One region of the Rahnella sp. NRRL B-41462 genome, then DNA from elsewhere that is predicted to be linked to it. Evidence: predicted binding sites of a transcription regulator. Region 1 holds the regulator's gene; the other holds the start of a gene.
What was found. The regulator PhoB, encoded in region 1, activates phosphate uptake and scavenging genes when phosphate is short. The targets are predictions, from matches to a motif close to CTGTCATAAAACTGNCNNAT.
Positions count from the first base shown of each region.

Region 2: the regulator PhoB is predicted to act here: its motif matches at 14,711-14,730, upstream of pstS (phosphate ABC transporter substrate-binding protein PstS).

Region 1 covers NZ_JYDF01000076.1:28,105-32,122, reverse strand. The annotation lists partial or broken gene UC14_RS18040 (AAA family ATPase) at 1-247, opposite strand, end outside; gene sbcD (exonuclease subunit SbcD) at 244-1,482, opposite strand; gene phoB (phosphate response regulator transcription factor PhoB) at 1,710-2,399, shown strand; gene phoR (phosphate regulon sensor histidine kinase PhoR) at 2,422-3,741, shown strand; gene UC14_RS18020 (DNA-binding transcriptional regulator) at 3,775-4,018, opposite strand, start outside.
Region 2 covers NZ_JYDF01000031.1:41,357-69,733, reverse strand. The annotation lists gene mnmG (tRNA uridine-5-carboxymethylaminomethyl(34) synthesis enzyme MnmG) at 1-1,635, shown strand, start outside; gene rsmG (16S rRNA (guanine(527)-N(7))-methyltransferase RsmG) at 1,765-2,385, shown strand; gene atpI (F0F1 ATP synthase subunit I) at 3,035-3,433, shown strand; gene atpB (F0F1 ATP synthase subunit A) at 3,456-4,238, shown strand; gene atpE (F0F1 ATP synthase subunit C) at 4,288-4,527, shown strand; gene atpF (F0F1 ATP synthase subunit B) at 4,593-5,063, shown strand; gene atpH (F0F1 ATP synthase subunit delta) at 5,078-5,611, shown strand; gene atpA (F0F1 ATP synthase subunit alpha) at 5,624-7,165, shown strand; gene atpG (F0F1 ATP synthase subunit gamma) at 7,237-8,100, shown strand; gene atpD (F0F1 ATP synthase subunit beta) at 8,133-9,515, shown strand; gene UC14_RS09010 (F0F1 ATP synthase subunit epsilon) at 9,543-9,965, shown strand; gene glmU (bifunctional UDP-N-acetylglucosamine diphosphorylase/glucosamine-1-phosphate N-acetyltransferase GlmU) at 10,237-11,607, shown strand; gene glmS (glutamine--fructose-6-phosphate transaminase (isomerizing)) at 11,740-13,569, shown strand; gene rluF (23S rRNA pseudouridine(2604) synthase RluF) at 13,747-14,619, shown strand; gene pstS (phosphate ABC transporter substrate-binding protein PstS) at 14,836-15,876, shown strand; gene pstC (phosphate ABC transporter permease PstC) at 15,971-16,927, shown strand; gene pstA (phosphate ABC transporter permease PstA) at 16,929-17,816, shown strand; gene pstB (phosphate ABC transporter ATP-binding protein PstB) at 17,909-18,676, shown strand; gene phoU (phosphate signaling complex protein PhoU) at 18,687-19,418, shown strand; gene UC14_RS08965 (TetR family transcriptional regulator) at 19,504-20,031, opposite strand; partial or broken gene UC14_RS08960 (sugar phosphate isomerase/epimerase family protein) at 20,306-21,109, shown strand; gene yieH (6-phosphogluconate phosphatase) at 21,126-21,791, opposite strand; gene UC14_RS08950 (NCS2 family permease) at 21,944-23,281, shown strand; gene UC14_RS08945 (NADPH-dependent FMN reductase) at 23,356-23,925, opposite strand; gene UC14_RS08940 (4'-phosphopantetheinyl transferase superfamily protein) at 24,017-24,742, opposite strand; gene UC14_RS08935 (methyl-accepting chemotaxis protein) at 25,066-26,961, shown strand; gene UC14_RS08930 (LysR substrate-binding domain-containing protein) at 27,037-27,924, opposite strand; gene UC14_RS08925 (short chain dehydrogenase) at 28,025-28,377, shown strand, end outside.

The sequences.
Region 1 (4,018 bases):
CCACTTCGGCCAGCGATTCTGCGGTGTGGCGGGTCATCAGTTCATTCTGGCTTGGTGTAATGTTCAGCCGTGGCGTCTGATGATAAAGCGCCAGACAAATGGCATCGAGCAGGGTGGTTTTCCCCGCACCGGTCGGGCCGGTGATGGCGAATAATCCGTTGCTGGCAAACGGCTCGGCGGTGAAATCAATTTTCCATTCGCCTTCCAGCGAGTTCAGGTTTTTTAAACGCAGGCTGAGAATTTTCATTGTGCGCTGTCCTCCGCGTTCTGACCGTTGGTAACCTGTTCAACCACCTGCGCAAACAACGTGCGCATCCGTGCCTGACGCGGCTCGTCAGGGTCCGGTTCCAGCGCCAGCCGTCGTTCAAACACGTCGCTGACGCTCAGTTCGCTGAGGGTTTCTTTTTCCTGCTGCTCAATACTGTTGATTCGCTGTTCTTTGCTGCGGCGTAACAGCACGACTTCTACCGGGAGATCTTCCGTCAGCGCCTGAATGCGTCGCTGGATGTCGCTGAGATAATCCTGGGTGGAGACTTCAATATCGAGCCACACCGGTTTGGCCGGATCACCGCCTTCGAACTGTGCCAGTTGGTGTTCAATCTCCACCAGCGAGCCTTTGATTACCTGCATCGGCTGGAAAACCGGGATTTCCAGTGTGTCGATGGCGTTGAGCGTCGCACCATCAAAATCAAGTAAGTACACACTTTTAGCTTTGCTCAGTTCGTCAAAACTCAGGGCAATCGGCGAACCGCTGTAACGGATATGTTCGGTTTTGGCGACGCATTGTGCACGGTGAATATGACCCAGTGCCACATAATCGACCGGCGGAAAGGCCTGCGCCGGAAACGCATCGAGCGTACCTATATAGATGTCGCGCACGGAATCAGAGGTACTGACGCCGACAGTCGTCAGATGGCCGGTCGCAATAATAGGCAGCGGCATGCCCAGTTCGTCACGTCTGGCCTGCGCAGCCTGCCAGAGCGCGTCATAATGCGCGGCGATGGCTTCCTGCAATGCCAGTTGCTTGTCGCTGCCGGACTGTCCCGCCTGGCTGGCGAGCAGATCACGCGGGCGTAAAAACGGGATAGCGCACAGTATCGCGCCGGGTTTCCCGTCACGCTGACTGAGCACTAAAATCTGTTCAGAAAGGTTTTCACCGACGGTGGCAATCACCCGCGTATTCAGGCAGGAAAGGAGCTCGCGCGATTCATTGAGCGTGGCGACAGAATCGTGGTTACCAGCCAGCACCACCAGCTGGCAGCCGGTTTGCTGTAATTCCACCACGAAGCGGTTATACAATTCGCGGGCATAACTGGGTGGGGATCCCGTGTCGAAAATATCGCCCGCGACAATCACGGCGTCGACCTGATGTTGTTGCACCTGACCGGTCAGCCAGCGCAAAAATGCCTGATGTTCGGCTGCACGGCTTTTAGTGAAAAAGTACTGGCCGAGGTGCCAGTCTGAGGTGTGGATCAGGCGCATGAGACTCCCGTATGAACCCTGGATGACGACAATGGGGTAAAGTATAAACGTCGGCAGGGGAAGCTGTCCCCGATAAATCAGACCAATTTCAGCAAGATGGCCGGAAATTATCTGTCATAGTTGACTGTAATGAACCATTCTTTTCATTCATAAATCTGTCACAAAACTGACGCATAATGGCGCCCGCAATCAAATAAAAGATCGCTAACCTATTGGCAGGACCTACGATGGCTAGACGTATATTGGTGGTTGAAGACGAAGCTCCAATCCGTGAAATGGTGTGTTTTGTACTGGAACAAAATGGCTATCAGGCCGTAGAAGCTGAGGATTTTGATTCAGCGATTGGGCAGCTTGTTGAACCTTACCCTGAACTGATCCTGCTTGACTGGATGTTACCTGGCGGTTCCGGTATTCAGTTTATTAAGCATCTTAAACGTGAGGCACTGACCCGCGAAATTCCGGTGATGATGCTGACCGCACGCGGTGAAGAAGAAGATCGGGTGCGCGGCCTTGAAGTGGGTGCCGATGATTACATCACTAAACCGTTTTCTCCGAAAGAACTGGTTGCCCGCATTAAAGCCGTGATGCGTCGCATCTCGCCAATGGCGGTGGAAGAAGTGATCGACATGCAGGGTTTAAGCCTGGATCCGTCGTCTCACCGGGTAATGGCCAACGAGCAGGCGCTCGATATGGGGCCGACCGAATTTAAGTTATTACACTTCTTTATGACCCATTCCGAACGTGTATACAGCCGCGAACAGTTGCTCAATAACGTCTGGGGCACTAACGTTTATGTGGAAGATCGCACGGTTGACGTGCATATTCGTCGTTTACGTAAGGCGCTGGAAACCAGTGGACATGACAGAATGATCCAGACTGTTCGTGGTACCGGATACCGTTTTTCAACGCGTTATTGAGCCCTCACAGCGGAGAATCTGTGTGCTAGAACGTTTGTCATGGAAACGACTGGCGGGTGAATTGTTTCTCTTTTGCCTGCCAGCGTTAATTCTCGGTATCTTCGTCGGCCATTTCGGCTGGCTCCTCCTGGTGTCGCTGATGGCGGCACTGGGCTGGAATTATTACAACCAGCTTAAACTCTCTCACTGGCTGTGGCTCGACCGCAGCATTACGCCACCGAATGGGCGCTGGAGCTGGGAGCCGCTGTTTTACGGGCTGAACCAGATGCAGATACGCAACCGGCGTCGCCGTCGGGAATTAGGTCAGCTCATCAAACGTTTTCGCAGCGGTGCCGAATCGCTGCCGGATGCCGTGGTGCTGACCACTGAAGATGGCAATATTTTCTGGTGTAACGGACTGGCGCAGGATTTGCTCGGTTTCCGCTGGCCGGAAGATAACGGGCAACATATCTTCAACCTGCTGCGTTATCCGGAATTCCGGCTGTGGATCCAGACCCGCGATTTCAGCCGGGCGCTGAATTTACAACTCAATAATGAGCATTATGTCGAATTTCGCGTCATGCCTTATTCCGAAGGACAACTGCTGATGGTGGCACGCGACGTGACCCAGATGCGTCAGCTTGAAGGCGCACGGCGTAACTTCTTCGCTAACGTCAGTCATGAACTGAGAACCCCATTGACGGTATTGCAGGGGTATCTGGAAATGATGGAAGACGCCAAGCTGGAAGAGCCTTTCCGCACTAAAGCGCTGGATACCATGCAGGAACAGACGCGGCGGATGGACGGGCTGGTGAAACAGCTGCTGACGCTGTCGAAAATCGAAGCCTCAGCGAATATTGATTTGCACGAAAAAGTGGATATTCCGGTGATGCTCGGCATGCTCGAACGTGAAGTGCAAACGTTAAGCAACGGCAGGCATGAAGTGGTGTTTCGCGTAAACGACAAGCTGAAGGTCTTTGGTAATGAAGATCAACTGCGCAGCGCGGTGTCGAACCTGGTGTATAACGCGGTTAACCACACGCCAGCGGGGACACGGATTGAAGTCAGCTGGCAACAAACGCCGCATGGCGCACAGTTCCAGATCAGCGACAACGGACCGGGCATTGCGCCGCAGCACCTGCCGCGCCTGACCGAACGTTTCTACCGCGTCGATAAAGCCCGTTCACGTCAGACCGGCGGCAGCGGACTGGGACTGGCAATCGTCAAACATGCGCTCAGCCATCACCACACGAAACTTGAAGTCATGAGTGAAGTCGGCGTCGGTACCCGGTTTATGTTTATGCTGGCGCCGAAGTTGATTGTTCCTCAGGAACAGGCCAGCCAAAGCGGCGTAAAGGGATAAAAATCAAGCCACAGCAACAAGCTGTGGCTTCTTTTAGCAGATGATCTGTAAACCTTTTTCTTCAATTAGCATCAGTAAGATCAGCGCCGCTCCGGTGGGTTTGGTTTCATCCCGCTCCCATTTTTGAATGCTGTTGGCGGACATATTGATGAGTCTTGCCAGTACGCCCTGACTGATTTTTTCTTTCTCACGCAAAGCGCGAATGCGTTCAGCAGAGCTTTCTGCGAAGGCTTTCAGTCTTTCCTCCTGAACGGCTTCATCAACTATTTTGTTAATT
Region 2 (28,377 bases), on a different contig from region 1:
GCAAGCAAAGGCCCGGCAGTCAGGGCAACACGTGCTCAAGCTGACCGCGTTCTGTACCGTCAGGCCGTCCGTACCGCCCTGGAAAACCAGCCAAACCTGATGATCTTCCAGCAACCTGTTGAAGACCTGATCGTAGAAAACGATCGTGTGGTCGGTGCTGTGACCAAAATGGGGCTGAAATTCCGCGCTAAAGCGGTTGTACTGACTGTCGGCACCTTCCTGGACGGAAAGATCCACATAGGTCTGGAAAACTACAGCGGTGGCCGTGCAGGGGATCCTCCGGCGATCTCTTTGTCTCAGCGTTTGCGTGAATTGCCTTTACGCGTTAACCGTCTTAAAACCGGTACACCTCCACGTATTGATGCCCGGACCATTGATTTCAGTGTTCTGGCACAACAGCATGGTGATAATCCTGCACCGGTATTCTCGTTCATGGGCAACGTGTCGCAACATCCGCGCCAGATCCCGTGTTACATGACCTATACCAACGAAAAAACCCATGACGTGATCCGCAATAATCTGGATCGCAGCCCGATGTATGCCGGGATCATCGAAGGGATCGGCCCGCGTTACTGCCCGTCGATCGAAGATAAAGTCATGCGTTTTGCCGATCGCAATTCTCATCAGATCTTCCTTGAACCGGAAGGCCTGACCAGCAATGAAGTTTATCCAAACGGAATTTCCACCAGCCTGCCATTCGATGTGCAGATGCAGATCGTCCGGTCTATGCAGGGGATGGAAAATGCCGTTATTGTTCGTCCGGGTTATGCGATTGAATACGATTTCTTCGATCCGCGTGATTTGAAACCGACGCTGGAAAGTAAATTTATCGCCGGTCTGTTCTTTGCCGGACAAATCAACGGTACGACGGGTTACGAAGAAGCCGCTGCACAGGGCTTACTCGCTGGCATGAATGCTGCCCGTAGTGCCAGCGAAGAAGAGGGCTGGGCGCCACGTCGCGATCAAGCTTATCTCGGTGTGCTGGTTGATGACCTGTGTACGCTGGGCACCAAAGAACCGTACCGGATGTTTACATCACGCGCTGAATATCGACTGATGCTGCGCGAAGACAATGCCGATTTACGCCTGACAGAAAAAGGCCGTGAATTAGGTCTGGTTGACGATGCCCGCTGGGCGCGGTTCAACGAAAAACTGGAAATGATCGAACAGGAACGTCAGCGTCTGCGTGGTATCTGGGTGAACCCTCATCACGCGCAGGTTGAAGAGATTAATGCACATCTTTCTGCACCGCTTTCTAAAGAAGCCAGTGCAGAAGAACTGCTGCGTCGTCCTGAAATGACCTATGAGCTGATTACCCGTCTTTCTCCGTTCGCACCTTCTGTCCCGGATGTGCAGGCAGCAGAACAGGTTGAAATTCAGATCAAATATGAAGGCTATATCGCCCGTCAGCAGGAAGAGATCGAAAAACAGCAGCGTAACGAAAACACTGTGTTGCCTGTTGATCTTGATTACCGCCAGGTTAATGGTCTTTCCAATGAAGTGATCGCCAAGCTTAACGATCACAAGCCGACCTCCATTGGTCAGGCATCGCGGATCTCGGGTATTACGCCGGCAGCTATCTCGATCTTGCTGATCTGGCTTAAAAAACAAGGCTTACTGCGCCGTAGCGCATAACTCACCTCTCTTATGACCGCCCTTTGAAAACAAAGCGGCGGTCAGTTCTTACTTTTCCCATCTTTCTGAGTGTTTTATCATTTCTCAACCGGGCTGTTCCCGAATATCGACTCTTTCTGAGGATTCACTGTGCAAAAGAAACTGGACTCGCTGCTTGCTGCGGCAGGAATAGCGTTACCCGATCAGCAAAAACAGCAACTGATTGGCTATGTGGAACTGCTGCATAAGTGGAACAAAGCCTATAACCTGACGTCTGTCCGTGACCCGATGCAGATGCTGGTACGCCATATCATGGACAGCATCGTAGTAAATGAGCATCTGCAGGGCAGCCGTTTCATCGACGTAGGCACAGGCCCTGGTTTACCGGGAATTCCTCTTGCCATCGTTCGCCCTGATTCACACTTTACGCTGCTGGACAGCCTGGGTAAGCGCGTACGCTTCCTGCGTCAGGTTCAGCATGAACTGGGGCTGAAAAATATCGAACCGGTACAAAGTCGTGTGGAAGAGTTTGAGCCAGACCCGTTGTTTGATGGGGTGATCAGCCGTGCTTTTGCGTCCCTGCAGGATATGCTTTCCTGGTGCCATCACCTGCCACAAAAAGGGCAGGGGCGTTTTTACGCCTTAAAAGGGGTGAGCCCTGATGATGAAATGGCGCTATTGCCGGAAGGTATCACTTTGGAATCGGTCATAAAACTGCAGGTACCAGAACTTGACGGGGAACGGCATCTCGTCATTCTTAGCTCAAACTAAAGTTGCGTTTTATCAAAAAATATTTAAAAAGCGCATGTGTTATTGCAGTTAAAATGAGCAGGCTAATTATATAGCGGTGACAAACACTCAATCACCGCTTTTTTACAGACTGATAGCATTTCAGAGATGTTTTTATTTTAATCCGGACTGTAATAGTCACTTTTGAAATTGAACGGTCATCAACCGGCTGATATTGAACTTGTAATGAAAATGTTGTTATTTGTTGGGTTGTTGTGTCAATAAATCGTGGTTATTTTTAAAGAAGATTGTTTAACGAACAGTGTTTTATTAACAAATTGATTTATAAAGATTTTAAAAGGCCTGATTAGCTAAAGACATTCAAACAGTGCAGGGTATATAAAGTGTCCTGAGTTAATTATGTGATCCAGTGCACGCTTCTTTGTCGGGTGATGAAATAACCGTATCAAACCAAAAAGGGCAAATTCAGCTATAGTTTGGTTGTCAAAATAGTCGTGAAGGGGAAAATTTAAATAATTGTTCACCTTTTCGCTACTTATCCATTGAATTCGTCCCTGTGCCCCGTATAATTTGCTCGGTTTTTGCTGCTTGACTCAAAACAGTAAAGGCAGTGATATACGGCATTCAGTCTACCTCCAGCTAGGTACTTGATACGGAGAGAACAAACGTCATGTCTGTATCCGGTATTTTACACAGTACAAATAGTGTGAAGGTTGCCAGAAAGCTGTTGATACTGCAGTTATTGACCTTTGTTCTGCTCAGTGCAGTATTTGGTTTTAAAAGCCTGGAATGGACCACATCGGCTCTTATGGGTGGGTTGGCCGCCTGGGTGCCAAATGTACTGTTCATGCTGTTTGCATGGCGCCATCAGGCGCAAACAACGGTCTCTGGACGGGTTGCCTGGTCCTTTGCAATCGGAGAAGCGCTGAAGGTGCTGGTTACGGTGATCTTAATGGTTATCGCACTTGGCCTGTTTAAGGCGGCTTTTGCTCCGTTGGGGTTGGCCTATTTATCGGTGTTGATGACTCAGATTTTGGCACCGGCCGTCATTAACAGTTACCGTACTTAACTACTAAAGGGTAAGAGGCATCATGTCTGCATCAGGAGAAATCTCTACTCCACAAGAGTATATCGGTCACCATCTGACTCAGCTTCAGATTGGGACGGGATTCTGGTCGATTAACATCGATTCGATGTTTTTCTCCGTGTTCCTCGGAGTACTCTTTCTGGTTATTTTCCATCGCGTAGCCAAAAACGCCACCAGCGGTGTCCCGGGTAAACTGCAAACCGCAGTTGAACTGGTCGTTGGTTTCGTCGACAGCAGCGTACGTGACATGTATCACGGCAAAAGCAAAGTGATTGCACCTCTCGCGCTGACCGTCTTCGTCTGGGTGTTTATGATGAACCTGATGGATTTGCTGCCAATCGATTTGTTGCCGACTATCGGTGAAAAATTGCTTGGTCTGCCAGCGTTGCGTGTGGTTCCTACGGCTGACGTGAACATCACGTTGTCCATGGCACTCGGCGTATTCATTCTGATTCTTTTCTATAGCATTAAGATGAAAGGCTTTGGCGGTTTCATTAAAGAACTGACAATGCAGCCATTCAATCATCCGGTTTTCATTCCGATTAACCTGATTCTTGAAGGTGTCAGCCTGCTGTCTAAACCAGTTTCACTGGGTCTGCGACTGTTTGGCAATATGTATGCGGGTGAGTTGATCTTCATCCTTATTGCTGGCCTGTTGCCGTGGTGGTCACAGTGGATTCTAAATGTGCCTTGGGCCATTTTCCACATCCTGATCATTACGCTGCAAGCCTTTATTTTCATGGTTCTGACGATTGTCTATCTCTCGATGGCATCTGAAAAACACTGATTTTCTTTCAACACTACTGCGTTTTAACTGAAACAAACTGGAGACTGTCATGGAAAACCTGAGTATGGATCTGCTGTACATGGCTGCCGCTGTGATGATGGGCCTGGCGGCAATCGGTGCTGCAATCGGTATCGGCATCTTGGGTGGTAAATTCTTGGAAGGTGCTGCACGTCAGCCTGACCTGATCCCTCTGTTGCGTACACAGTTCTTTATCGTTATGGGTCTGGTCGATGCAATCCCAATGATTGCGGTTGGTCTGGGTCTGTACGTGATGTTTGCTGTCGCCTAACACTGAGCTTGCTCACTGTTAATCGAACTACATCAAATAATTCACTTTGAAAGAGGCATTGTGCTGTGAATCTTAACGCAACAATCCTCGGCCAGGCTATCGCGTTCGTCCTGTTTGTCTGGTTCTGCATGAAGTACGTATGGCCGCCAATTATGGCTGCCATCGAAAAACGTCAGAAAGAAATTTCTGAAGGTTTATCTTCCGCAGAACGTGCCAAAAAAGAGCTGGACTTAGCGCAAGCCGATGCGACCGACCAACTGAAGAAAGCCAAAGCTGAAGCTCAGGTAATCATCGATCAGGCGAACAAGCGTAAAGCTCAAATCGTCGACGAAGCAAAAGCTGAAGCCGAGCAGGAACGTAACAAGATCGTGTCGCAAGCCAAGGCAGAGATCGACGCCGAACGCCAACGCGCCCGTGAAGAGTTGCGTAAGCAAGTCGGAATTTTGGCCATTGCTGGCGCCGAGAAGATTATCGAACGTTCCGTGGATGAAGCTGCTAACAGCGACATCGTTGATAAACTGGTCGCTGAACTGTAAGGAGGGAGGGGCTGATGTCTGAATTTGTAACTGTAGCTCGCCCCTACGCCAAAGCAGCTTTTGACTTTGCCGTTGAGCACCAAAGCTTAGACCGCTGGCAGTCCATGTTAGCGTTCACGGCTGAAGTCACGCGCAATGAACAAATTGAAGAACTGCTTTCCGGTGCTAGCGCGCCTGAAACTTTGTCTAAAACGTTTATTGCCGTATGTGGTGACGAACTCGACGACGCAGGCCAAAACCTGATTAAGGTAATGGCTGAAAATGGACGTTTACGCGTTCTTCCGCAAGTGCTGGAGCAGTTTATTGAACTGCGCGCCTCTCTCGAGGCTGTTGCTGAAGTTGAAGTGACCTCAGCAAATCCGCTTTCGGAAGAACAGCAGGCAAAAATTGCTGCTGCGATGGAAAAACGTCTGTCTCGCAAAGTTAAGCTGAATTGCAAAATTGACAAGTCTGTTCTTGCCGGTGTCGTAATCCGTGCAGGTGATATGGTGATTGATGGCAGCGTTCGCAGTCGTCTAGAACGCCTGGCAGACGTCTTGCAGTCTTAAGGGGACTGGAGCATGCAACTGAATTCCACCGAAATCAGCGAACTGATCAAGCAGCGCATTGCTCAGTTCAATGTGGTGAGCGAAGCTCACAATGAAGGTACTATCGTTTCCGTCAGTGACGGGATCATCCGTGTGCACGGCTTAGCCGATGTCATGCAAGGCGAAATGATTGCGCTGCCGGGTAACCGTTACGCTATCGCCCTGAACCTGGAGCGTGACTCTGTAGGTGCCGTTGTAATGGGCCCTTACGCTGACCTCGCCGAAGGTATGAAAGTAAAATGTACTGGCCGTATCCTGGAAGTTCCAGTTGGCCGTGGCCTGCTGGGCCGCGTGGTTAACACCCTGGGTGCGCCAATTGATGGTAAAGGTCCGGTAGAGCACGACGGCTTCTCAGCTGTTGAAGCAATCGCACCTGGCGTTATCGAACGTCAGTCGGTAGATGAACCTGTGCAGACAGGTTATAAGTCCGTTGATGCCATGATCCCAATTGGTCGTGGTCAACGTGAACTGGTCATCGGCGACCGTCAAACCGGTAAAACAGCTCTGGCGATCGATGCGATCATCAACCAGCGCGATTCCGGCATCAAATGTATCTATGTGGCTATCGGCCAGAAAGCGTCCACCATTTCTAACGTGGTTCGTAAACTGGAAGAGCACGGCGCACTGGCAAACACCATCGTTGTTGTTGCAACTGCGTCAGAATCTGCTGCACTGCAATACCTGGCACCGTATTCCGGTTGCGCAATGGGTGAATACTTCCGTGACCGCGGTGAAGACGCACTGATCGTTTATGATGACCTGTCTAAACAGGCTGTTGCTTACCGTCAGATTTCCCTGCTGCTTCGTCGTCCACCTGGTCGTGAAGCTTACCCAGGCGACGTTTTCTATCTTCACTCCCGTCTGCTGGAACGTGCTGCGCGTGTTAACGCCGAGTATGTTGAAGCATTCACCAAAGGTGAAGTGAAAGGCAAAACCGGTTCCCTGACTGCGCTTCCAATTATCGAAACGCAAGCGGGTGACGTTTCAGCGTTCGTTCCGACCAACGTAATCTCGATTACCGATGGTCAGATCTTCCTGGAATCTAACCTGTTCAACGCCGGTATTCGTCCTGCGGTTAACCCGGGTATTTCGGTATCCCGTGTTGGTGGTGCTGCTCAGACTAAGATCATGAAGAAACTGTCCGGTGGTATTCGTACCGCTCTGGCACAGTATCGTGAGCTGGCTGCGTTCTCGCAGTTCGCTTCTGATCTGGATGAGGCAACCCGTAAACAGCTGAATCACGGTCAGAAAGTGACTGAGCTGCTGAAACAGAAACAATACGCTCCGATGTCAATCGTTGCGCAGTCTCTGATCATCTTCGCAGCAGAACGTGGTTATCTGGAAGACGTTGAGTTGTCTAAAGTCGGTAGCTTCGAAGCTGCACTGTTGGCTTACGCTGACCGTGAGCACGGCGAGCTTCTGCAGCAAATCAACCAAACTGGTGCGTATAACGATGAGATCGAGGGTAAATTCAAAAATATCCTCGATACCTTCAAAGCAACCCAGTCCTGGTAACACCTCGCGGCCTTGCTGCCCTGCCTCTGGCAGATAAGCAGCAGGCCGTTTGGTAATGAGGAGAAGCAGAGATGGCCGGCGGAAAAGAGATACGTAGTAAGATCAGCAGCGTGCAAAACACGCAAAAGATCACTAAAGCGATGGAAATGGTCGCCGCCTCCAAAATGCGTAAAACGCAGGATCGCATGGCGGCCAGCCGTCCTTATGCAGAAACCATTCGTGAAGTGATTGGTCACCTTGCGCTTGGTAATCTGGAATACAAGCACCCGTACCTGGATGAGCGTGAAATTAAGCGTGTCGGGTATCTGGTGGTGTCTACCGACCGTGGTCTTTGTGGTGGTCTGAACATTAACCTGTTCAAAAAACTGCTGTCAGAGATGAAAGGCTGGTCCGAAAAAGGTGTTGAAGTTGATCTCGCACTGATCGGTTCCAAAGCAGCCTCTTTCTTCGGCTCCGTTGGGGGCAACGTTGTTGCTCAGGTGACTGGCATGGGGGATAACCCTTCCCTGTCAGAACTGATCGGGCCGGTGAAAGTGATGTTGCAGGCTTTCGACGAAGGTCGCTTAGACAAGTTATGCGTTGTTAGCAATAAATTCGTCAATACCATGTCTCAGGAACCACGTATCGTTCAGTTGTTGCCTCTGCCACCAGCAGAAGACGGCGAACTGGCGAAAAAATCCTGGGATTACCTGTATGAGCCGGACCCTAAAGCACTGTTGGATACTCTCCTGCGTCGCTATGTGGAGTCCCAGGTTTATCAGGGCGTCGTAGAAAACCTGGCCAGCGAACAGGCCGCGCGAATGGTAGCGATGAAAGCCGCAACCGATAACGGCGGCAGCCTGATCAAAGAGCTGCAGTTGGTATACAACAAAGCTCGTCAGGCCAGCATCACTCAGGAACTCACCGAGATCGTCGGGGGAGCCTCCGCGGTTTAAGCTAGGTTTACGAATTACGTAGAGGATTCAAGATGGCTACTGGAAAGATTATCCAGGTAATCGGCGCCGTGGTGGACGTCGAGTTCCCTCAGGATGCAGTACCGAACGTGTACAATGCTCTTGAGGTAGAAAACGGTACCTCCAAACTGGTGCTGGAAGTACAGCAACAGTTAGGCGGCGGCGTTGTTCGTTGTATCGCAATGGGTACCTCAGACGGCCTGCGTCGCGGTCTGAAAGTGAACAACCTGGAACACCCAATTGAAGTACCGGTGGGTAAAGCGACTCTGGGTCGTATCATGAACGTATTGGGTGAACCAATCGACATGAAAGGTGCGATCGGCGAAGAAGAACGTCGTGCGATCCACCGCGCTGCGCCTTCTTATGAAGAGCTGGCAAACTCCCAGGAACTGCTGGAAACCGGTATCAAAGTTATGGACCTGATGTGTCCGTTCGCTAAGGGCGGTAAAGTCGGTCTGTTCGGTGGTGCGGGTGTTGGTAAGACTGTAAACATGATGGAGCTGATCCGTAACATCGCGATCGAGCACTCCGGTTATTCTGTGTTTGCAGGTGTGGGTGAACGTACTCGTGAGGGTAACGACTTCTATCACGAAATGACCGACTCCAACGTTATCGACAAAGTTTCCCTGGTGTATGGTCAGATGAATGAGCCACCAGGTAACCGTCTGCGCGTTGCACTGACCGGTCTGACCATGGCGGAGAAATTCCGTGACGAAGGTCGTGACGTACTGCTGTTCGTTGACAACATTTACCGTTACACCCTGGCCGGTACCGAAGTGTCCGCACTTCTGGGCCGTATGCCATCAGCGGTAGGTTATCAGCCAACGCTGGCGGAAGAGATGGGCGCTCTGCAAGAACGTATCACCTCGACCAAAAGTGGTTCAATCACCTCCGTACAGGCCGTTTACGTTCCTGCGGATGACTTGACTGACCCATCTCCAGCTACCACCTTCGCTCACTTAGATGCGACCGTGGTTCTGAGCCGTCAGATCGCGTCACTGGGTATTTACCCGGCGGTTGACCCACTGGATTCCACCAGCCGTCAGCTGGATCCACTGGTTGTTGGTCAGGAGCACTACGATGTGGCTCGTGGCGTGCAGTCTATTCTGCAACGTTACCAGGAACTGAAAGACATCATCGCGATCCTGGGTATGGACGAGTTGTCAGAAGATGACAAACTGGTTGTATCCCGTGCGCGTAAAATTCAGCGCTTCCTGTCCCAGCCATTCTTCGTGGCCGAAGTCTTCACCGGTTCTCCGGGCAAGTTCGTATCGCTGAAAGATACCATTCGTGGTTTCAAAGGCATTATGGACGGCGACTACGATCACCTGCCGGAACAAGCGTTCTACATGGTTGGCACCATTGATGAAGCAGTGGAAAAAGCCAAGAAACTGTAACGCTAGCTTGTTGTGAGAGAGGATGACATGGCTGAAAAAGCTTACCATCTGGATGTTGTTAGTGCGGAAAAACGTATGTTTACCGGCATGGTACAAAAGATCCAGGTGACGGGTAGCGAAGGCGAACTGGGTATTTTCCCGGGGCATGCTCCGCTGCTCACCGCCATCAAGCCTGGCATGGTGCGCATTGTTAAAGAACACGGTGAAGAAGAGTATATCTATCTTTCCGGTGGCATCCTTGAGGTGCAACCGAATGCAACGACCGTGTTGGCTGATACTGCAATCCGTGGGCAAGACCTCGACGAAGCGCGCGCGCTTGAAGCTAAGCGCAAAGCGGAAGAACACATTAGTGGTTCTCACGGCGACGTTGATTACGCTCAGGCGTCAGCGGAACTGGCTAAGGCGATCGCGAAACTTCGCGTTATCGAACTGACCAGAAAAGCGATGTAACAACATCAGTTAGAAAAGCGACCTTCGGGTCGCTTTTTTTTTGCTTTTAATAAAGTGCATTTTCAGTGTTTTTCCCAAGGCTAATTTTCGCTTTTAATGGAATACTTGGGTGATTAACCGACACTTTACCCTCAGTTTTTTTGGTGTAGTCTATACAGCATACAACCCTTGCAGGCTGCGGCCTGCGGGCGGTTTTTGAAGCGAAATATGTAGTAATCCGCGCACTGAACGGGTTACTTTTGTCACTCAAATTGGATTTGTCAGGTTACCTATGTCGAACAGCGCACTGAGTGTGGTGATCCTTGCCGCGGGCAAGGGGACACGCATGTACTCCAACCTTCCGAAAGTTCTTCACCCATTGGCTGGCAAGCCAATGGTTCAGCACGTCATTGATGCGGCCACGCAAGTGGGTGCCCGGAACGTGCATCTGGTCTATGGCCACGGTGGCGATTTACTGAAGAAAAATCTGGCAGGCAGTGATCTGAACTGGGTATTGCAGGCAGAGCAACTGGGGACCGGTCATGCGATGCAGCAGGCGGCGCCGTTCTTTGCCGATGATGAAGATGTGCTGATGCTGTACGGCGATGTTCCGCTGATTTCCGTCGACACCCTGAACGAATTACTCAAAGCCAAGCCCGATGGCGGCATTGGTTTACTGACCGTCGTGCTGGATGACCCGACCGGTTATGGCCGTATCGTTCGTGAGAATGGCATTGTTACCGGCATTATTGAGCAGAAAGATGCCAGCGAAGAACAGCTGAAAATTCAGGAAATTAACACCGGTATCCTGGTCGCTAACGGCGCGTCATTCAAACGCTGGCTCGGTCAACTGAATAACAACAACGCGCAGGGTGAATACTACATCACCGATATTATTGCGATGGCGCATGCGGAAGGACATCTGATCGCCACCGTTCATCCGGCGCGAAACAGCGAAGTGGATGGTGTGAATAACCGCCTGCAACTTTCCCGTCTTGAGCGCGTATATCAGAGTGAACAGGCAGAGCGTCTGTTGCTCGAAGGCGTGATGCTGATGGACCCAGCGCGGTTTGATCTGCGCGGTGAACTGTCTCACGGCATCGATGTACTGATCGACACCAATGTCATTATCGAAGGTCACGTGAAACTGGGTGATCGCGTCAAAATCGGTGCGGGCTGCGTGCTGAAAAATTGCGTGATTGGCGATGACTGTGAAGTCAGTCCTTACAGCGTGTTCGAAGATGCGGTGCTGGAAAGCGGTTGTACGGTCGGGCCTTTCGCCCGTCTGCGCCCCGGCGCTGAACTGGCTGAAGGCGCGCATGTCGGCAATTTCGTCGAAATCAAAAAAGCGCGTCTCGGCAAAGGTTCTAAAGCTGGTCATCTCTCCTACCTTGGTGATGCTGATATTGGGGATAACGTTAACATCGGCGCGGGTACCATCACCTGCAACTACGACGGCGTAAACAAGCATAAGACCATCATCGGTAACGATGTCTTTGTGGGGTCAGATTCTCAGCTGGTAGCGCCAGTCACTGTGGGTAATAACGTGACGATCGCCGCCGGTACAACGGTCACGCGCGACGTGCCGGACAATGGTTTACTGTTAAGCCGGGTGCCGCAGGTGCATAAACCTGACTGGCAGAAACCGGTGAAGAAAAAATAAGCTGTTCATAATAATCCCCAACTCTCTACAAGGCTCGGGGAACCGCAAGTACACCGGAAAACGGGGCTTGCGGATAAATCAGGTCAGGCATCAAAAAAGGTCCCGAAAAGACCTTCAATAGGAATAAAACTGATGTGTGGAATTGTAGGCGCAGTAGCGCAACGCGATATTGCTGAAATTCTGTTGGAAGGTTTACGCCGTCTCGAATACCGCGGTTATGACTCAGCCGGTCTGGCTGTCATTGATGCTGACGGGAAAATGGGGCGCTTGCGTCGTCTGGGTAAAGTCCAGATGCTGGCTGATGCACTCGATGAACATCCTTTGCATGGTGGCACCGGTATTGCTCACACACGATGGGCAACCCATGGCGAACCTTCTGAAGCGAATGCTCACCCGCATGTGTCTGATTACATTGCTGTGGTGCATAACGGCATTATCGAAAACCACGAACCTCTGCGTGAATTGTTGATTGAACGCGGCTACCGTTTTGATTCTGAAACAGATACCGAAGTGATCGCGCATCTGGTGCATTGGGAACAACTCCAGGGCGGTACGCTGCTCGAAGTGGTCCAGCGCGTTATCCCGCAACTGCGTGGAGCCTACGGCACGGTGGTGATGGATCGCCGCGATCCGTCTGTTCTGGTCGCTGCCCGTTCCGGCAGCCCGCTGGTGATTGGTCGTGGTGTGGGTGAAAACTTCATTGCCTCCGATCAGCTGGCGCTGTTACCTGTGACCCGCCGCTTCCTGTTCCTGGAAGAAGGCGATGTTGCTGAAGTTAAGCGCCGTTCCGTCAGCGTATATGACAAAAATGGTCATGCCGTTGAGCGTGAAGAAATCGAATCCAAAGTGCAGTACGACGCCGGTGATAAAGGCGTTTACCGCCACTACATGCAAAAAGAAATCTACGAACAGCCGCTGGCCATTAAAAACACCCTGGAAGGCCGTTTCAGCCACGGCGAAGTGAATCTGAGCGAGCTGGGCGAAAAAGCGGACGAAATTCTGTCCCGTGTTCAGCACGTGCAGATTATCGCCTGCGGTACGTCATATAACTCCGGGATGGTGGCGCGTTACTGGTTTGAGTCACTGGCTGGCATGCCTTGTGATGTCGAGATCGCTTCGGAATTCCGCTATCGCAAATCTGCTGTTCGTCCGGGCAGCCTGATCATCACGCTGTCTCAGTCGGGTGAAACGGCTGATACGCTGGCAGCGCTGCGTCTGTCGAAAGAGCTGGGTTATCTTGGTTCGCTGGCAGTATGCAACGTGGCTGGTTCCTCTCTGGTGCGTGAATCCGATCTGGCGCTGATGACCAAAGCGGGCACCGAAATCGGTGTGGCCTCAACCAAAGCTTTCACCACGCAGCTGACCGTTCTGCTGATGCTGGTGGCGCGTATGGGCCGCCTGAAAGGGATGAGTCCGCAAGTTGAGCACGACATTGTTCACGCGCTTCAGGCGTTGCCTGCACGCATCGAACAAATGCTGTCGCTGGATAAGACTATCGAAACACTGGCTGAAGGTTTCTCTGATAAACATCACGCCCTGTTCCTTGGCCGTGGCGATCAATATCCGATCGCGATGGAAGGTGCGCTGAAGCTGAAAGAGATTTCGTATATCCACGCTGAAGCCTATGCGGCAGGCGAGCTGAAACATGGCCCGCTGGCGCTGATTGATGCGGATATGCCGGTGATCGTGGTTGCGCCCAATAACGAATTGCTGGAAAAACTGAAGTCGAATATCGAAGAAGTGCGTGCACGTGGCGGTTTACTGTATGTCTTCGCCGATCAGGACGCGGGTTTTGTCGACAGTGACGGTATGAAGATTATTCAGCTGCCTCACGTTGAAGAAATCGTCGCTCCGATTTTCTACACCGTACCGCTCCAGTTGCTGTCCTACTACGTTGCGCTGATTAAAGGCACCGATGTTGACCAGCCACGTAATCTGGCGAAGTCTGTGACTGTCGAATAAGACTGTCCGGTTTCAGCCATGTTATCTCTAAGCGCCTCCCGGGGCGCTTTTCTCTTTCCAGAATGTTGTTCTCCGGCTCTCTCTTTGTCAGCAGCCGGTCACGATTCTCTTCTCTCAGGCTTCGTAACCCGCCCCGGATAAGGTATAGTTCGCGTTTTTCTGAAGGTACCCCGCTGAATGCTGACCAACTCCTCCATTCGTCTCAACAAATACATTAGCGAGAGCGGCATCTGCTCGCGCCGCGATGCTGATCGTTACATCGAACAGGGAAATGTTTTTATCAACGGCAGGCGTGCTGCGGTGGGTGCTCAGGTGTTTGCCGGCGATGTGGTGAAAGTGAATGGTCAGATTATTGAGCCGCGTGATGAAGAAGATCTGGTGCTTATTGCGCTGAACAAGCCCGTAGGCATTATCACCACGATGGAAGAGGGGGAGCGGGACAACATCCGCGATTTCGTTAACCACAGCAAACGCGTCTTCCCGATTGGCCGTCTGGACAAAGATTCGCAGGGCCTGATTTTACTGACCAATCACGGCGATCTGGTCAATAAAATCCTGCGTGCCGGTAACGACCACGAAAAAGAATATATCGTGACCGTCAATAAACCGATCACGGACGAGTTTATTGCCGGTATGGGCGCGGGTGTGCCGATGCTCGGTACCGTGACCAAGAAATGCAAAGTGAAGAAAGAAGCACCGATGGTGTTTCGCATTACGCTGGTGCAGGGACTTAACCGACAGATCCGCCGCATGACTAAGCATTTTGGTTTCGACGTCACTAAGCTTGAACGTGTGCGGATTATGAACATCAATCTGAAAGGATTACCGCTGGGCGAATGGCGTGATCTGACCGATGATGAACTGATCGAATTGTTTAAGCTGATTGAAAACTCTTCGTCTGAAGACAAACCGGCGAAAAAAGTGCCATCAAAACCTGCTCAGGCTAAAAAACCGGCTGTCACTAAAACGAAAAACAGTGAAAAACCTGAAGTGAATTCCGCATCCCGCAAGCGTTTTGCCCAGCCTGGCCGTAAGAAGAAGGGGCGTTAATTTACCCGCTTTTCATTATCCGCCGGTGTAATAACCGGCTTTTTCTGCTTAAAACTCCCGCATTTTGCCCGTATGGTTCGAATTGTGACCAGTGTCATAAAACTGTCATATAACGTACATTTTACTGTCACTAAACTGTCCTATTTTCCTCCTGTGCCAAACACTTTAATTAACGTCGACATCAGTCGGGAAGTTTAAAACCACCAGGAGTGGAACATGAAATTGATGCGTAACACCGTCGCCGGTCTTGTAGCAGCGACTTTCTCCCTCACAGCAATGTCTGCTTTCGCTGCCGCTAACCTGACTGGCGCTGGCGGTACCTTCCCAGCCCCTGTCTATGCTAAGTGGGCTGATGCATACCAGAAAGCAACCGGTACTCAGGTTAACTATCAGGGCATCGGTTCTTCCGGCGGCGTGAAACAAATCATCGCTAAAACCGTTGATTTCGGGGCATCTGATGCACCGATGAAAGAAGAAGATCTGAATAAAAACGGTCTGTTCCAGTTTCCTACTGTAATCGGCGGCGTGGTACTGGCTGTTAACATCCCGGGCATCAAATCCGGTCAGTTGACTCTGGATGGCGCAACGCTGGGTGATATTTACCTCGGTAAAATCAAAAAGTGGAACGATACGGCGATCACCAAGCTGAACCCGGGCGTGAAACTGCCAGACACTAACATCGCGGTGGTTCGCCGTGCTGACGGTTCCGGTACTTCCTTCGTATTCACCAGCTACCTGGCGAAAGTGAACAGCGAGTGGAAAGACAAAATCGGTGCAGGTTCTACTGTTAACTGGCCAACGGGTCTCGGCGGCAAGGGCAACGACGGCGTCGCAGCCTTCGTTCAGCGTCTGCCTGGTTCAATCGGTTACGTAGAATATGCTTATGCCAAGCAAAACAACCTGGCTTACACCAAGCTGGTAGATGCAGACGGCAAAGCCATCAGCCCGACAGAAGAATCCTTCAGTGCAGCCGCTAAAGGCGCAGACTGGAGCAAAACCTTCGCTCAGGACCTGACCAATCAGAAAGGTGATAATGCGTGGCCAATCAGCTCCACCACCTTCATCCTGATTTACAAAGACCAGCAAGATGCAGCGAAGGGCACCGAAGTGCTGAAGTTCTTCGACTGGGCTTACAAAAACGGTAACAAACTGACGACTGATTTGGATTACGCCGCACTGCCAGCTTCTGTTGTAGAACAGATCCGCGCAGCCTGGAAAACCAACATCAAAGACAGCAGCGGTAAAGCACTTTACTAGGATCTGACCTCGGGTCTGATATAGAGTACAAGTCTTCTGCTTCATTCCCTCTCCGGCCGGGGAGGGAATTAAATCTGAATTAAAAGAGAGTGGTATGGCTGAATACAAGCCGGCTATCAAGGCACCCAGCAAAAACGGTGACATCATCTTCGGCGCGCTGGTTAAACTGGCAGCGCTGATTGTGCTATTTATGTTGGGCGGCATTATCGTCTCGCTGTTTATTGCTTCCCTGCCGAGCATTGAAAAGTTCGGATTGTCCTTCCTGTGGACGAAAACCTGGGATGCACCGAACCAGCAATTTGGCGCACTGGTGCCGATTTACGGCACGGTCGTGACCTCCATTATTGCCCTGCTGATTGCTGTTCCCGTCAGCTTTGGTATCGCATTATTCCTTACCGAGCTGGCGCCGAACTGGATGAAACGCCCGCTGGGGATTGCTATTGAACTGCTGGCGGCGATCCCCAGTATTGTTTATGGCATGTGGGGGTTGTTCGTTTTCGCCCCGCTGTTTGCGCAGTATTTTCAGACGCCGTTGGGCGATGTGCTTTCTGGTATCCCGATTGTTGGTGCCCTGTTCGCCGGTCCGGGTTTTGGTATCGGTATTCTGGCAGCAGGCGTCATCCTCGCCATTATGATCATCCCGTACATAGCTTCCGTCATGCGTGACGTGTTCGAGCAAACGCCGGTGATGATGAAAGAATCTGCTTACGGCATTGGTTGCACTACGTGGGAAGTGATCTGGCGCATCGTGCTGCCGTTCACCAAAAATGGTGTGATCGGCGGCGTGATGTTAGGTCTGGGGCGCGCACTTGGCGAAACCATGGCGGTGACCTTCATTATCGGTAACACCTACCAGCTCGATAGCGCATCGCTGTACGCGCCGGGCAACAGCATTACCTCTGCACTGGCGAACGAATTCGCCGAAGCGGAAGCCGGGCTGCATACGTCTGCACTGATGGAACTGGGTCTGATCCTGTTTGTCATCACCTTTATTGTTTTGGCGCTGTCGAAAATGATGATCCTGCGTCTGGCTAAGAAAGAGGGCCGTTAAGATGACGACACTCGAAATGCAAAGTAATACTGCATTACTGGAATCGCGTCGCAAACGTCAGGCGTGGCGCCGTCAGAAGAACCGTCTGGCGCTGATGGTCTCCATGCTGACCATGGCGTTTGGTCTGTTCTGGCTGGTGTGGATCTTGTTCACCACGATCGTTAAAGGTGTTGACGGGATGTCGCTGGCGCTGTTCACAGAAAATACCCCGCCTCCGAATACGGCAGGCGGCGGTCTGGCTAACGCCATTGCAGGCAGCGGATTATTGATTCTGTGGGCAACGGTCATCGGTACGCCACTGGGCGTGATGGCGGGGATTTATCTGGCCGAATATGGACGTAAATCCTGGCTGGCTGAATTCATTCGTTTCATTAACGACATTCTGCTTTCCGCACCATCCATCGTTGTGGGCTTGTTTGTGTACACCATTATGGTGGCAAAAATGGGACACTTCTCCGGCTGGGCGGGCGTGCTTGCACTGGCATTGTTACAGATCCCGATTGTTATCCGTACCACGGAAAACATGCTGAAACTGGTGCCGGACAGCCTGCGTGAAGCGGCTTATGCACTGGGTACGCCGAAGTGGAAAATGATTTCGGCCATCACACTGAAAGCCTCAGTTTCCGGCATTATCACCGGGATCCTGCTGGCGATTGCCCGTATTGCCGGTGAAACCGCGCCGCTGTTGTTTACGTCGCTCTCCAACCAGTTCTGGAGCACCGACATGATGCAGCCGATTGCTAACCTGCCGGTCACCATCTTTAAGTTTGCGATGAGTCCGTTTGGCGAATGGCAACAACTGGCGTGGGCGGGTGTTCTGCTGATTACCGTGTGTGTGCTGCTGCTGAACATTCTGGCGCGTGTGATTTTCGCCCCGAAAAAGCAATAAGCGAATTTATTATCGATGGCAGGTGATAGCGGCTGCCATCACTGTTTACCCGGCGTCGCCATGCGGCGCGCGAATAAGAGAGATGTCTGAGAATGACTGACGCATCCAACAGCAAAATTCAGGTTCGCGATCTGAACTTTTATTACGGCAAATTCCACGCGCTGAAAAATATTTCCCTGGATATTGCTAAGAACGAAGTCACGGCATTCATCGGCCCGTCAGGCTGTGGTAAATCCACGCTGCTGCGTACGTTTAACAAAATGTACCAGCTGTATCCGGAACAGCACGCTGAGGGTGAAATCCTGCTTGATGGCGAAAACATTCTGGTTGATAAGCAGGACATCGCGCTGCTGCGCGCCAAAGTCGGCATGGTCTTCCAGAAACCGACGCCATTCCCGATGTCGATTTACGACAACATCGCGTTTGGTGTCCGTCTGTTTGAAAAGCTGTCCCGCACGGATATGGACGAGCGTGTGCAATGGGCGCTGACCAAAGCTGCATTGTGGAATGAATCTAAAGACAAGTTGCACCAGAGTGGTTACAGCCTGTCCGGCGGCCAGCAACAGCGTTTGTGTATTGCACGTGGTATTGCGATCCGTCCTGACGTTCTGCTGCTCGATGAACCTTGCTCGGCGCTCGATCCGATTTCTACCGGCCGTATCGAAGAGCTGATCACCGAGTTAAAATCTGATTACACCGTGGTGATCGTGACCCACAACATGCAGCAGGCTGCGCGTTGTTCAGATCGCACTGCGTTTATGTATCTGGGCGAACTGATCGAATACAGCGACACTGACTCGCTGTTCACTTCACCAGCGCGCAAACAGACTGAAGATTACATTACTGGCCGCTACGGTTGAGGTACAAAGAATGGACAACCTGAACTTAAACAAACACATTTCTGGCCAGTTCAATGCTGAGCTTGAACATATCCGTACGCAGGTTCTGGCGATGGGCGGCCTGGTTGAGCAACAACTGACTGACGCCATCACGGCGATGCACAATCAGGATGCCGAACTGGCGCAACGCGTCATCAAAGGTGATGACAAAGTTAACCTGATGGAAGTGGCGATCGACGAAGCTTGTGTGCGCATCATTGCCAAGCGCCAGCCAACCGCCAGCGATTTACGTTTGGTGATGGCGATTATCAAAACCATTTCTGAACTCGAGCGTATCGGTGACGTGGCAGATAAAATCTGCCGCACGGCGCTGGAAAAATTCTCACATTTGCATCAGCCGTTGCTGGTCAGCCTGGAATCGCTGGGCCGCCATACCGTAGAGATGCTGCATGATGTGCTGGATGCGTTTGCGCGTATGGATCTTGACGAAGCGGTGCGTATTTACCGTGAAGATAAAAAAGTGGATCAGGAATATGAAGGCATTGTGCGCCAGCTGATGACCTACATGATGGAAGATCCACGCACGATTCCAAGCGTGCTGACCGCACTGTTCTGCGCCCGTTCTATCGAACGTATCGGTGACCGTTGCCAGAACATTTGCGAATTCATTTTCTACTTTGTGAAAGGTCAGGATTTCCGTCATGTGGGCGGCGATGCGCTGGATAAATTGCTGACAGACGGTAAAGATGTGCCGAAAGAATAAGGGTTTACTGACATCGCTCCACAAAAAAGGCCTCTGACGAGGCCTTTTTGCTTTCCGATCTTATACCCGCGTCCGGTCAGCGCAATTATTTCATCACATAGCGCAGCGCGACCTGTACGGCCAACTGCCGGTAATGGGCGGTCTGTAAATCCACCTCATCCGGATTTTCAAACAAAGCGCCGAACGTATATTGGTTGGCGACCTGGTGCACACACAAGCTGCTGATGAGGCGGTGAACGTCGCGCGCCTGCGCATCTTCCTTAAACAGATGGCTTTGTTTGCCGCGTTCAAGGATATCTTCCAGCAGCGTTAATGCCGTTTTGTTGATCTCACGGATGCTGGTGGACTGGCGGATAAAGCGGCCGCGCAGCATGTTTTCTGTCGATACAATACGGATAAATTCCGGGTGTGAGACATGGAAATCGAAGCTGGCTTCTACCAGTTTGACGATCGCTTCCGCAGGTGGCAACGAAGATAAGTCCAGCTCCAGCTCGTGCTGGCGAATACCGCGATAAACGTGTTCCAGAACCAACATGTACAGGGCTTCTTTGGTCTTATAGTGGTAGACCACCATACGTTTCGTGGTGCTGGCATTGGAGGCGATATTTTCCATGCGCGCGCCCATCAGACCGGATTCAGCGAATTCAGCCAGAGCGCTGTCGAAAATGCGCTGCCTGAGTCCTATCGGATCATTTTTACGTCCGGCGCCGGGGAACTTTGGCTGCTCAGCGTCTTATCCTCTTCATTAACCACATTCTCGCCACAGAGATTAACCATTGCTTAGCCCAGTTACAATCTGTGCGTTCATACAACTTCGCCGCACTTGACGAATGTGGCGTGAGGGTCCACTACTGTAAGTATCGAAGCCTGACTAAAAGGACACTATTTTGCCTGCAACCACCCGGTTACATTCTATTGCGACAGTTTCAGTACCAGGAACCTTGCCTGAAAAACTTACCGCCATTGCGGCTGCAGGATTTGATGGTGTGGAAATATTCGAAGACGATTTGCTTAAAAGTCCTGTCAAACCGGCGGCTATCCGTAACCTCGCCGATTCTCTCGGCCTGCGTATTTTCCTGCTGCAACCTTTCCGTGATTTCGAAGGGGTTCCGGCAGAGAAGCGGGTTGAAAAACTCGCCAGCGCACGCCGCCAGTTCGACCTGATGAGCGAGCTGGGCTGCGATCATTTACTGGTGTGCAGCAACACCGATCCGGAAAGTTCACCGGAGCGGGAGGTGCAGATTGCCGATCTCGCTGCGCTGGCGGAAATGGCGGAGCTGTATGACATCCGTATCGGCTATGAAGCGCTGGCATGGGGTAAACACGTCAACCGTTACCGCCAGGCGTGGGATCGCGTACGCGAGGTGAACAGTCCGGCGCTGGGCATTGTGCTCGACAGCTTTCATATTCTCGCCGTGGGCGACAATCTTGACCGTCTGGATGAAGTGCCGCTGGAAAAAATCAGTTTCCTGCAACTTGCCGATGTACCGTTCAAAGACATGAACGTGCAGCAGTGGAGCCGTAGTTACCGCTGTTATCCGGGGCAGGGCGATTTACCGCTGGTGGATTTTGTCAGCACGCTGAACCGTAAAGGTTTCACCGGCCCCTGGTCACTGGAAATCTTCAATGATAAAACCCTGCCGCTGGCTGATGGCCTGCGATCTCTGACGGAGCTGGAAAAGCGCATGCAGGCGTACGAAAAATCACTCAGCGAGTGATCTGATACCCCATTTCACGCCAGATCCCCGGCAGTTCGCGCATGTCGTGGAAAGTGGTCACCAGCGGGTGATCCAGCGGCGGGTTATGCGGGTCGGCGCAGTAGTAAAACACCGGGATGCCTGCGGTGATCCCGGCCTGTGCGCCTGCCACGGAATCTTCTACCAGAATGCAGTTTTCCACCGGCACGTTCATGACGTCGGCTGCTTTGTACAAGACGGCAGGATCGGGTTTCCAGCGCTGTAAATCATAGCCGCTGAATAACTTATCCCCCATAAAAGGCAGCAATCCGGTCAGGCCGAGAGAGTGCTGCATTTTGGTGACCGGGCCGTTTGAGACGACACACATCGGCACGGTGATTTGTTCCAGTAACTCGCGTGCGCCGTCAATAGGTTCAAGTTTGCTGTCGAAAAGACGGGCAACATGCTGGCGAAACACGACTTCCATTTCTTCTTTCGGCACGTCGATACCGTGCTCTTTATTGACGATCGCGACGATTTCGTAAAGTTTGACGCCTTTGTATTTCTTATACATTTCGTCGAATGAAACCGTCACACCAAAATGCGCGAACATTTCGACATAGGCTTCGCAGCACAACAATTCACTGTCCACCAGCGTACCGTCGCAATCAAAAAAGACACATTCAACCTGTGGCATACTTTCTCCCTGTGAGCGTTTCATCTATTGGCGTGCATTATGGCACTGTACCCGAACGATAGATTTAATCCCATACATCCAGTGCTGGCGCTTTCGGGCTAAAATCCTTAGGATACCCCCCGATTGTTTTTCCCCCATTTTGGAACTCACCAATGAGCACACCACAGAGCAATGCGACTGCGGGTAAAGGTCTGGCTGAACGTCTGTTTAAACTGACGCAGCACGGCACCACCGTACGCACCGAAACTATCGCCGGTTTAACTACCTTCCTGACCATGGTCTACATCGTTTTCGTGAATCCGCAAATTCTGGGTGTTGCGGGAATGGATAAACAGGCCGTGTTCGTGACTACCTGTCTGATTGCCGCGTTCGGCAGCATCCTGATGGGCGTGATCGCCAACCTGCCGGTCGCTCTGGCACCGGCGATGGGTCTGAATGCGTTCTTTGCGTTTGTGGTCGTGGGCGCGATGGGGGTTTCATGGCAGATCGGGATGGGCGCGATATTCTGGGGTGCTGTGGGTTTGCTGCTGCTGACTATTTTCCGCATCCGTTACTGGATGATTGCCAATATTCCGGTCAGTTTACGTGTGGGCATTACCGCCGGTATCGGGCTGTTTATCGGCATGATGGGGCTGAAAAACGCCGGCATTATTGTCCCGAACCCTGACACCATCGTGACCATCGGTAATCTGACCTCGCACAACGTGCTGCTCGGTGTGCTGGGGTTCTTCATTATTGCCGTGCTGGCGTCGCGTAACTTCCACGCCTCGGTGCTGGTGTCGATTATTGTGACGACCGTAATTGGCCTGATGATTGGTGATGTGCATTACACCGGTTTCTGGTCGATGCCGCCGAGCATCACCACGGTTGTCGGTCAGGTGGATTTGAAAGGCGCGCTGAATATCGGTCTGGCGGGCGTCATTTTCTCCTTCATGCTGGTGAACCTGTTTGACTCCTCCGGCACGCTGATTGGTGTGACCGACAAAGCCGGTCTGGCTGATGCGCAGGGCAAGTTCCCGCAGATGAAACAGGCGCTGTACGTTGACAGCGTGTCTTCCGTGGCGGGGGCATTTATCGGCACTTCATCGGTGGGCGCGTACATTGAAAGCACCTCCGGCGTTTCCGTGGGCGGTCGTACCGGCCTGACGGCGGTGGTGACCGGTTTGCTGTTCCTGCTGGTGATCTTCATTTCCCCACTGGCGGGGATGGTGCCGGAATACGCGGCGGCCGGTGCGCTGATTTATGTCGGCGTGCTGATGACCTCCAGCCTCGCGCGCGTTTCATGGGATGACCTGACCGAAGCGGTTCCGGCGTTCGTGACCGCGGTAATGATGCCGTTCAGCTTCTCGATCACCGAAGGTATCGCGCTGGGCTTCATCTCTTACGTGGTGATGAAACTGGGCACTGGCCGCTGGAAAGAAATCAGCCCGTGTGTGGTGGTCGTAGCCCTGCTGTTTGTGCTGAAAATCGCGTTTGTCGACGGGCATTAATCCGCTGACATCTGCTTAACGCCTGTAAAAAAACAGCCCGCATTGCGGGCTGTTTGCATTTCTGATGACCGGAATTATTGGCTGACGCGGCGCGTATAGTCGGCAAATGCCGTCAGCTGGCCGCGCAGGAAATCGAGCGTCCCCTGGTCGATGACTTCGCCGATTTGCTCATCCACTTTATTCTGGATCACACCACCCATAAATTCGGGTTTATTCATCACCATCGCATCCAGGAACACCAGAATCTGACGCAGATGATACTGACAACGTGCCCCGCCGACCGGACCCATTGAACTGGTCTGGATCAGCACGGGCTTACCGGCCAGTGGCTGATTCGGCAGGCGGGAAATCCAGTCGATCGCATTTTTCAGGCCGCCCGGAACGGAGTAGTTATACTCCGGCGTGACGATAATGACGCCATCCGCGTGACGGATTTGTTCCGCAATCGCTTCAACATCCGCCGGAAAGCCTTCTTCCTGCTGAATATCTGCATCATAGAGCGGCAGTGTACCGATGGAAGGCAACGCCTCAATGCTGATGCCCTCTGGTGCCACTTTTGGCAATGTGCGGGCGACCATTCCGTTGTAAGACGCTTTACGAAGACTGCCTAACAGTGTGACAAACTTCAGTGGTTGAGCTGACATGGGTAACTCCTGTTATGGATGACTTTGCGAAAGGAACTGCCTGTAACCATAAACGAAAAACGGCACGACGGGCGTAAACAAAAGGGAAGTTTTATTTAGCGGGTGGCAGGCTGATGAATTTCATGAAGTGTGGTGATTCAGATTGCTGGTCTGTGGCCAGGGTTTGTGTGCGGGTGAAGCCGTTTTCAGGTTCGTAACGCCAGCACTGCAAACGGATAATCGAGGGTGACTGCGCACATGACCAGATAATGGAACCTTCAATGTCGCTCATCACCTGCGCCTCGGGCGTTACGGTAGACCGTAAACGACCAGAAGCGGGATTCAGGCTGAGCGTAAGCGGACTCTGATCGTTCAGGCCGGACATTTTCAGCATGCTCTGGCGGATACACCACAGTTGCAGAGAGGATTCCACCGGATCGGATTGCATAGCAATCCAGGTTTTCTCCACCGCAGAAAGCTGTAATTGCTGTTGCTGATTCACCAGCGCACTGCGGGCATGAATGATTTCGAGATCGAGGCCGACTTTCCCTTCGCTGCTGATTAAAACACCGACGGTACTTCCTGCATACGCCAGACTGAAATCAGGCAAATCAGGGGATTCAAAACTCGGACGACCGCTAGGTAACGTGATGACGCTGGGAAGTTCCGCGATTCCATAGAGATAGAAAATCATTTCTGCCAGCAGAACGCGGCCGTTTAAGAAACGCTTGCGCTGTTTTTCGGAAAGGTGTTTTGCAAATAATACGATCTCTTGCGGCAACCGGTGTGTATCCGGTTCTGCATCCGTCATTGCCCATCTTGCAAAATGGCACGCCATTGTTCACTCCATGATTAATGGTTCGACCGCAGTTTCTCAATTGTTCTAAAGAATAACATTAAGAGAAATCATTAAAAACCGCTTAAACCCCGCAGTGCCACACACATTCTTCCCTTTTCATACAGTTTTTCATAAACATAAAGTGAAAGTAATCACAGTCTTAATCTCTTATTGGGAAAGAATCTCACTGGAATGATGTTCTGGATTTTTACTCATAAGATTCTTACACCAGATATATCTACTACAGCCACATAAAGAAACGCCAGAAAATGCCGTTACTAATTAAGCAGCGATCTCGCTGCTTTGCCTGCGAGTACCCAAAAATGTTAAAAACGACGCAATCCCGCTTTATCGCATTGATCAGCTTGTTTTTTATTGTGCTGATCATCGTTACGCTTATCGTGATCCAGGTGTATATCGCTCCCCAGCTGAAACAGACAGAAAGTAATCTGGTTGCTAATCAGGTGGATGATGTCGCGGTGGCAATTAATGACCGCCTGAATAAAGTTGAGTCACAGGTTCGCACCATTACCCAGACTGTTGCACAAATGGACAGCGACAGTATCGATCGTTTACTTCCGGCACTGGTTGATCAGTACGGTGACTCTGCCGTGTTTGGCGGCGGGATCTGGCCTCTGCCGAACCAACGCGATCCGGCCAAAATCAAATTCAGCACCTTCTTTGCCCGTAATAATAATAATCAACTGACGGTCAATACTTTCTGGAACAGCGCCGAATCCCCAAACTATTTCGATCAGTCGTGGTATCTGGCGGCATCAAAAGGTGAAAAGGGTCAGTGTGTCTGGGCGCCTGCTTATTTCGATGACGCCAGCACCCAGCCGCGGACTAACTGTGCGATGCCGATTTACAAAGATGATAAGCAATGGGGCGTCGCCACCATTGACGTCACACTGGGGTTCTTTAACCAGCTGGTGACAGAGATGGAGAAAAAGGTTCACGCCAGGATTTATATCGTGGAAAAAGACGGCACCATCGTCGGTACCAGTCATTCCACGGATGAAAAACTGCCGAAACTGGCCTCACTGGGCGAAACTTCTCCGCTGGCGATGCAGATCCGCAAAAGTCTGGATCAGATCAACGGGCAGGCGAGTCTGGTGGCTGACTACGATAATGACGGCACGTCGCATACCATGTTTATGAGCAACATTCAGGGGCCGTGGTTTATCGCCACCGACATGCCGACCAGTCAGTTACTGGCGCGCAGCCACAGCATTCTGACGAGTCTCGGACTGGTTCAAATCCCGATGGTCTTGCTGTTGCTGATCGTTCTGATCGCCGCGATTAAAATTTTCATGCGCCAGCTGGCGGCACTGAATAAAAATATCGCCCAGCTTTCTGCGGGCGGTGCCGACTTAACCCGGCGCTTACCGGAAAGCCGCAGCCCTGAGTTCAATCAGATCAACCAGAACTTCAACGGTTTCCTGTCTTTCCTGCAATCCATTCTGCGTCAGGTTGGCGACAGCAGTCTGGCTATCACCTCGGCTTCGCGCCAGATTGCCAGCGGTAACCTGGACCTGTCAGCACGAACCGAAGAACAGGCCAGCTCGATTGTCGAAACGGCAGCCTCAATGGAACAGCTGACCAGCACCGTGAAACAGAACGCTGCCAATGCGGAAGGGGCTAACCAGTTGGCCCGTGATGCCTCGGCTGTTGCCGGGAGGGGCTCGGACGTGGTGAAACAGGTGGTTGAGACCATGGGCTCGATCACCCGCTCTTCACATAAAATCGTCGATATCATCAGCGTGATCGACGGCATCGCTTTCCAGACCAACATTCTGGCGCTGAATGCGGCGGTTGAAGCGGCGCGTGCCGGTGAACAGGGACGCGGTTTCGCCGTTGTGGCATCCGAAGTGCGCAGTCTGGCACAGCGCTCAGCCACTTCCGCGCGTGAAATCAAAAAGCTGATCGAGGATTCTGTGGCGGATATCGCCACCGGCAGCGAACTGGTGGCGACCGCCGGAACGACGATGGATGAAGTCATGGGTGGCGTGAACAACGTGGCGACGCTGATGAACGAAATCATGTCTTCCAGTCAGGAGCAAAGTCTGGGCATCGAGCAGGTAAATGTGGCTATCACGCAGCTGGATAACGCCACGCAGCAGAACGCCGCGCTGGTGGAACAGGTTTCTGCCGCTGCGCAGGCGATGCAGGATCAGACCGTTCAGCTGGAAACCGTGGTAGCAGGCTTTAAGCTCTGATTTCGTCTGATTAAAAGTGTTCAAAACTGAGCGGTAAGTGAGCGATCACTTACCGTTTTGTATTTTGCGTAAGGCTCAGTAAAAGGCGTGTTCAGTCATGAAGTTAATCAGGCTGGTCAGTTTGGCGCGCGGCCTGAAATCGGGCAGATAAACCAGATGCACTGCCCGGGGTTTCGGGATAAAAGACTCAAGTACCGGGATCAGTTTTCCGCTGGCGATATCTTCGGCCAGTAACACTTTGGGTTGCAACAACAAACCGGCGCCTTCCAGTGCGGCAGCGCGCAGCGCATGACCGTCGTTGGATACATAGCGGCTGTTAACCGGCCACGCTGACGTGGTGCGCTCTGCATTCGCCAGATGCCAGCCTTCACTCTGATTCCAGACGGTATGCACCAGGCACGGGTGCGTTTTCAGATCTTCCGGCGTCGCGGGCGTGCCGAAACGCTGTAAATAATCTGCAGAAGCGCAGATCACCATTTCATAAGGGTTCAGCGGCTTGGCGACCAGCCGGTCATCGCCAATTTCGCCAATACGGATCGCCGCGTCAAATCCTTCGCCGATCAAATCTACCCTGGCGTTGCTCAGTATCAGTTCCACGTTTACTTTCGGGTGTTTTTGCAGATAACGGGCCAGCATCGGCGCCACCACGCTGGAGCCGAGTGATACGGGTGCGCTGATCCGCAGCAGTCCGGTCGGCACGCTTTGCAGGCTTTCCATCGCGCTTTCGGTGAATTTCATCTGCTCCAGCACCCGTTTTCCGTTCTCGTAAAACACTTCACCGGCATCCGTCAGGCTTTGCTTGCGTGTGGTGCGTTGCAACAGGCGGGCATTCAAATACTTTTCCAGTTGCTGAATATGCTTGCCGACCATCACTGCTGAAATCCCCAGCTTTTCCGCTGCTGTACTGAAATTCCCGGTTTCTACCACGCTGATAAAGACCTCGATACTCCGCAACTTATCCACATTACAAACCCTGAGTTAGAACAGAATGAATAATACGATTCTATATCTAACCCGTAGTTTGGTGAAAGATGGTCCTGTAAACAACGTTGAGGAATATCTGATGAAAATTTTAGTGATTGGCGGGACAGGTACATTGGGTAAAGCCGTGATTCAGGAGCTTAGCGCAGACCATGAAATTGTCACCGCAGGCAAAACCCGCGGCGATTTTCAGGTCGATATTACCGATGAAAACAGCGTAAAAGCGCTTTTCCAGAGTACGGGAAAAGTTGATGCGATTATTGCTACTACCGGCAGCCTGCACTTTGGCCCGCTGGTGGAGATGACCGCAGCACAGTTCAATATTGGTTTGCAGAATAAACTGCTTGGCCAGGTGCGCCTTGCGCTGATCGGTCAGTCATTCCTTAACGATGGCGGTTCCATCACGCTGACCAGCGGGATCATTGCTGATGAACC